DNA from 2 places in the Halobacillus sp. Marseille-Q1614 genome. Region 1 is predicted to be linked to the other one. Evidence: riboswitches for the same ligand, from Rfam matches in the RefSeq annotation. Region 1 holds a riboswitch; the other holds the start of a gene.

What was found. Region 1 has a riboswitch for cobalamin ahead of HUS26_RS05870 (DUF4430 domain-containing protein). Riboswitches for the same ligand answer to the same signal wherever they lie in the genome.
Region 2: it holds a riboswitch for cobalamin, as region 1 does, so the genes downstream of both, HUS26_RS11300 (cob(I)yrinic acid a,c-diamide adenosyltransferase) here and HUS26_RS05870 (DUF4430 domain-containing protein) in region 1, are expected to answer to the same signal.

What each region holds. Positions count from the first base shown of each region.
Region 1 covers NZ_CADDWH010000001.1:1,174,465-1,177,877, reverse strand. The annotation lists gene HUS26_RS05880 (helix-turn-helix transcriptional regulator) at 1-250, opposite strand, end outside; gene HUS26_RS05875 (ECF transporter S component) at 349-852, opposite strand; gene HUS26_RS05870 (DUF4430 domain-containing protein) at 859-1,254, opposite strand; cobalamin riboswitch at 1,406-1,591, opposite strand; gene HUS26_RS05865 (ATP-binding protein) at 1,638-3,413, opposite strand, start outside.
Region 2 covers NZ_CADDWH010000001.1:2,237,233-2,240,645, forward strand. The annotation lists gene HUS26_RS11295 (cobyrinate a,c-diamide synthase) at 1-897, opposite strand, end outside; gene HUS26_RS11300 (cob(I)yrinic acid a,c-diamide adenosyltransferase) at 894-1,433, opposite strand; cobalamin riboswitch at 1,569-1,715, opposite strand; gene HUS26_RS11305 (poly-gamma-glutamate hydrolase family protein) at 2,284-3,015, shown strand; tRNA gene HUS26_RS11310 (tRNA-Ala) at 3,123-3,195, opposite strand; gene HUS26_RS11315 (general stress protein) at 3,375-3,413, shown strand, end outside.

The DNA of each region.
Region 1 (3,413 bases):
AAGTAATATTTTTTACAGTTTCATAGGGAGAACCTTGAAGCGCTGAACGCAGAGTGCTGCAGTGATCAAATAAACTGCACACCGCGACCGTCGATGTCCAGCTCAAAAGGCTCCTTTCCTTTTCGACCTGGATAAGAGTTTTTTTGGAAATTCCTATAAGATCCGCCATTTGCCCTTGAGTATAATGGGACTCAACTCGGATAAGCTTTAACTTTTCGGAAACCACCTTATTCAAATCCTTACGATCCATAAGAACCTTCTCCTTTTTCCTCTCTCCTTATTTTATCAGAACCTCCTAATGTTTACTATCTCACCCCATAGAAAAACAGCTGCCTAAAGACAGCTGTTTCAAGTCAGTGCGTGACGTTTTTGGTATTTTGCAAACAGTGCTCCTAAAACAGGAGAAAGTAAACCGATAAAGACAGCATTAGCTACTGCGTGGTTGACGTCCATCGGCAGGCCTGCCAGATAATAGACCCAAAATGGCTGACCGACGGTATACATCGTCACAGATATAATCAATCCATAGAAGAGGCCGCTGAAAAACCCGTATACCGCCAGCCCCCAAACAGGAAGTGAAGGGATATATTTCCCTATCATGCCTGCCATCAATCCGATTACACTCCAGGAAATGATCTGCCATACGCTCCACATTCCCATCCCTAAAATCGTATTTGATAAAAAAGTGACAAGCACAGCCAGGAAGACGGCCGAAAGCGGACCGAGCCAGAACCCGGCGATAATAATAATCGCCGTAACCGGCTGGATGTTCGGCAGGTGGGCCATCGCAATTCTCCCCGCTATAGCAAGTGCCGCAAGCATCGATAACAGCGTAATTCTATAAGTATTCATAATTGATTATTCCCACGCTTGAAAATCAAAGTTAATTTCGTCTCCGTCTTCTACTTCATATTCATTTGCTCCGACCGTAGCATCTTCTCCGTTAATCGTATAGAGCCAGGCCTTTTGCTCCCCCTCTTTCGCCTGAATCCCGTCAATACTATTGATAAACCCTCCTTCTTCTTTAATTTCATAATTATTCTCCATAATTTCCATTAACGTTGTGCCTTCCTCGACCATGTACTCTTCCTCAGAAATTGTTTCTTCCCCTTTATCCTTTGACAGTTCAATTTCTATACCGATCTCTTCTTCATTGCTCTCAGCCTGTTGTTCTGCTTGATCGTTTTCTCCACAACCTGCTAATACACCTGCTGATAATAATAAAACAAACAGCCATCTTGAAACAAAGTTCATGTAAATCCCTCCCAATTTTTAAACGTAGAGAAATAAAAGCATTTTATGTACCAAAAAAGCCTGCTCCCAAGGAGCAGGCTTAAGACAACATTACTAAAAAATAATCATTAGAAAATTTTCAGCCGGCTGCCCAAATGCTCAATCCCCGAAGCTTTGAAACGATAGATGCGGCAGGTCTACTGACTTGTGCGTCACTCTACTCAGGACCTTCCCATAGCATTTAAACAGCTACAGTGGTTTATCCTTTTCGTATACACTAACAGTTGCGAGGACAGTTCTGGATTTCCACCAGATTCCCTTTTATACCTGAAGCGGTACCAGCACCTAACTATTCAGTTCATTATTAGATTACATGAACCCTCTCTATTTATCAATTTATTTTTCTAATCTTCTTTATGGATGGGCAGAAAGACTTCAAAGGATGTCCCTTCACCTGTTTTACTTTGAACCGTAATTCTCCCGTTATGAGCGTCAACAATATTTTTTGCGATCGCTAACCCTAACCCTGTTCCTTTCTTCTCCTTGTTCCTCTTCCGGGATTTGTCGGCTTTATAGAACCGTTCAAAAATAAAAGGCAGGTCCTCTTCAGGAATACCCTGTCCAGAGTCAGAAACACGGATAAGCCATTCTTTCTGCTGCTCATCAAGGTGTACCTCTACGTTTACAGTGCCTTCAGGCTCCGTATGGCGAATCGCATTATCGATCAGGTTGGTTAACACCTGTTCCATCCGGTCCGCATCCATATTTAGCGGTGGAAGTTCCTTATTTCCGGACATTTGTAAATCAACACCTTTTTCCTGGCCAATCCCTTTAAACTTACGGACGATTTTTTGAATAAACATGCTGATGTCTACTTTTTCTAAATTCAGGTTCATATGTCCTGCTTCCATTCTCGCTAAATCAAGAAGCTCGTTAACGAGCCGTCCAATTCTAAGAGATTCATCGTGGATGATTTTTGCCAACTCATTTTTATCTTCCTTAGACTCAGCAATATCATCAACAATGGCCTCACTGTAACCTTGAAGCATTGAAATCGGTGTTCTCAATTCATGGGATACATTGGCGATAAAATCTTCACGCAGTTTATCAAGCCGTCTCTCATCTGTCATATCCCGCAGAACCGCTACCGCTCCACGGACTTTTATGCGATCATAGAGCGGTGTCATAATAATGACCCATGTCCGGCCTTGAGCTGTCACTTCGGTCATTTGCTCCTGCTCGCTTTTAATAACTTCATTAAATATTTCCCTCAGCGGATCTGGAAGCTCCCGCTTCCCTTCCTCTTTGACAGGAAGGGGTACATTATTTTCATAGTCCCAGGAGTACAAATACTGGTCGGCCGGAGGGTTGGAAACTAAAACCTGTCCTTGGCGATTCATCGTTAATACGCCGTCCGCCATTGATCGCAATATTCCTGAGAGCTGTTCTTTTTCATGATTCAGTTCATTAATATGATATTTCAGCTGACGTCCCATTCGGTTAAAGGCCATCGCCAGTTCCCCGATCTCATCATGAGTTAAGATAGGAATTTTTGTATGAAATTCACCTTTTGCAAGTTCCATGGCCCCTTCTCTCATTTTGATTAAAGGGGAGGTTATCCGGGTGGATAAAAAGAAGGCAAATATCGTCGTAAGAATTATTGCGATCCCTGCTCCCAGAAATATAATCTTTGTTGTCTGGTCTGAAGTTTCATCTATAGTTCCCAGCGACTCATAAACGAACACCGCTCCGCCTTGATTTTCAAGAGGCGTTCCGACGACCATCAGCCCCATTCCAGATCCGTCATCGCCTGAAACCTTCATGACATCTTCACGTTCGTCGATGACGCGGGCTAATTCACTGTCATTCATAAACCAGTCGAAATCTTTGTTGGGAAGGTTCTCCCCTTTTGAGACGGAAGTCAGGCTTTCGCCATTTTCATCTGTAATCACAACCTGGTTGGATGGATCTTTTATTAAATCTGTCATTGAAAGGATGAGCTCGTCTTCTTCATACTGAGAGACCACCTCAGAAATTTTGGCGGCCGTCTGCAGCAGATCTCTCTCTGCTTCTAACACGTGGTAGTTCTCGAAGAATTCTAACAGAAGCACCGTTAAAATAAACAGGACAAAACAGACTAAAAACAAAATGGTGAACCATAATTTTCCTACAACACTTCT
Region 2 (3,413 bases), 1.1 Mb from region 1:
AAAGCCGCCGCCCAAATACAATCCATCTGCTTCAGAAGGAAGCACTTCTCCCTTTACGGGAGAGAAGTATAGAATTTCTGCTCCATAAGCCTCGATTAGCTCAAGATTTTCCGGGTAATAGAAATTAAAGGCTTCATCACGGGCTACCGCTACCTTAACGTCAATCGATGCCTTTCGTTGGAACAAGGACGGCTCAGCATTCAATGGAGGACGCTTACTGATTTGATAAATTCGTTCAACGTCGATGGTCTCCGCCACCGCATCCCCCAGCTGCGCCAGCTGCTCATCCAGTTCCCCTCGCTCGATCGAAGGCACCAGCCCGAGGTGCCGCTCAGGCATCTCGATGTTTTTGTTTTTTAACAGATAGCCACAGACTGGTATGCCGCATTCCTGTTCCACGGCTTCCTTAATCAGCTCGTAATGTCCTTTGCTTCCGACTTTATTAGCGATAACACCGGCAATGTTAACCTCAGGATCCAGCACCTGGAATCCTTTGACGATGGCAGCAGCGCTTCGTGCCATTGCAGAGCAGTCGACAATCAGAAACGTCGGTGCATCCAAAACGACACTCAGCTCTGCTGTCGATCCTTGATTGGAAGTCGGCGACTTTCCATCATAAAAGCCCATGACACCCTCGATAATGGAAATGTCCGCCCCCTCACTGCCCTTGACATAAACTTCTTTTACGACTTCTTTAGGAAGCATCCAGCTATCCAGGTTGCGTGAAGGCCGGTTGGTTACAGCAGTATGATAAGAGGGATCAATGTAGTCGGGACCGCATTTGAAGCCCTGGACCGTGAACCCTTTTTTCATGAAGGCCGCCATCAAGCCGATCGTAATGCTTGTCTTGCCGACACCACTGGATACTCCTGCAAGAACGAGACGGCGGGAAGTCAAAACTCAACACCACGCACGGCTGGAATTCCTTCATCATAATAATGCTTTTCAACATTAATGACAGAGACCAGATCAGCCGCTTCCTTCACCTCTTCCGCAGCGTTCCTTCCAGTGATCACAAGATGGACATGCTCCGGCCTATTGTTGATCAGTTCAATCACTTCATCAAGCGGCAGCACATCATCGACTGGAAAAGAATCAATCGCAAGGGCATTGTTTAGTTCATCGAGGATGACCACATCATAGTCCCCGGACATGACCGTTTCTTTGGCGACAGCCCAGGCCTTCTTTAAGGCTGCCCGGTGGATTTCCGGTGTTTTCGTCCAGGTGAACCCTTCGCCAAGCTGCACAATTTCAGCCCCCAGCTTCTGCAGGGATTTTCTTTCCCCATATGGACGCCTCGGTGATTTGATGAATTGCAGCATTTTCACCGTTTGATCATGTCCTAATGCGCGGACAGCAAGCCCCGTCGCAGCTGTCGTCTTTCCTTTACCATTTCCGGTAAAAACGAGTGTCAATCCCTGTTTCTTTTTCATAGAATCTCCTCCTGTATCCATAACGATATATAAACATAAAAAAACACCTTCCTAAAAGGAAAGGTGTTTATCTAAATAGGCAGAATATAAACCACAGGTATTCCACGTACTTAAAAGCCCCTTTCCTCGAAGGGTGAACTTTCTCAGCAAACAGGCAGGCATCCTGACTTACATTCTAAAACCTTAGAATGCTTACAGTGGCGGGACCCTGTTGGACTTTCACCAACTTCCCCCTTTTACCTTAAAAGCTTCCCTTTTAGGACCTGTTTGGTGCTATTAAATTAACCTTATTGTAGACGAACACGAACATAATGTAAACCAGACATTTTTTTGTCAGGACTTTTTGTTAACACAAAAGAAAAAGAATTCAGCCCCCTGAACCGACAGTAATAGAGCCATTTAAATTACATCATTAAAATCGAAAAATATTTAACCGTTTTACAAAGGAGATAAAGACTATTATAATGAACAAAACTTCCATAATAAAGAAGGGATACATTGAATTACCATAGGGATAAAATATGTTCTACATGTAGAAAGAAAAAGTCATCTTATCACTTTATAGGTAAAGGACAAGACTTTTTAAATTGCCAGTCTTGTCGTGATATGAAGAAGAAAAAACGTCAAAAAGCAAGACAGCAGTTTTTGAACGAAGGAAGAATTAATTTGGATCGTTTATAATTAAATGCCAGTTTACTAGAACGATAAAACTGCTCACTACATGAATTACAATCAGTACCTGTATGAATGAACCATATTATGAGAAGGGCCTCCTTTATATCCATTTTTCTTGCATGAACTCATTTATTTAAAAATCAAGCCGATACTATTAATAGGAGGAGGTTTTATCATGAATTTGAAATTCATACTGTCTACGGCGGTCGCAGTAGTGGCTTCAGTTCTTGTGATTTTATCTCTATATGAGGAAATAACAGCTGCGATCACGGACGATTGCTCTGGAAACCGTTTTTGCTCTTTTTACGAGCTGAGAGAAGTATATGAGGAAGGGGAAGATTGGGAGATTGAGAAAAGCAGCGCCGGTAATGAACGATGGCTCGTGAGTGCGATCCATGGCGGCGGGATTGAAGAAGCGACCTCTACACTAGCCGAGGCAATTGCCGGATCCTCTTATCCCTTTTACTCATTTAAAGGAAGGTTAAAGTCGAATAATTTCAGCAACTTACACATCACATCCACCCGTTTCGATGAACCGGAGGCTCTAGAGATGGTTGCTAATGCTGAATATCATATTTCCATTCACGGTTCAGCCGGAGATGAGCCAAAAACAATGATCGGTGGGCTGGACAAAGATATGAAGGAAATCGTGAGTCGGCATTTAGAGGAAAATGGGTTTGAAGTAGCTGTAACTCCTGAGCACCTTAACGGCGATCACCCTGACAATTTCACAAACAAAACAAAAACAGAACGAGGCGTGCAGCTGGAGATTACAAGAGCACAGAGAAAAGCATTTTTTAAAAACGGAGATATCAGCTTTTCCTCTCGCAACAACTCCTCCAATCAAACGGAAGAGTTCAAAATATATGTAGAAGCTATCCAATCATCAATGAAAGAATATGAATAAATGCAGATGCGGCTTCCTGCTACATTCGTCAACAAGTCACTAAATTGAATGGTTTACCGCTATGTATACACATAAGAAAAACCCTTGCAGGGCAAGGGTTTTGAGAGTGGAGCATAGCGGGCTCGAACCGCTGACCTCTACACTGCCAGTGTAGCGCTCTCCCAGCTGAGCTAATGCCCCATATGTGAACCGACAAGGATTATTATAGCGTCTTTTCCATTAAGTTTCAATACTTTTTTACATGACTAATTTCCTTAATGTGACTGGGTGTTTCGTAGGGTTATGGTCAAGATGGGCTCCTTTTCGTTTAAGCCCTTTTTACATCGGGTATCCGTCAGACTATAAAGGAGGATGTTCGAATGGAACCAAAATATAAAATTTTTCATGATGATGAAGCA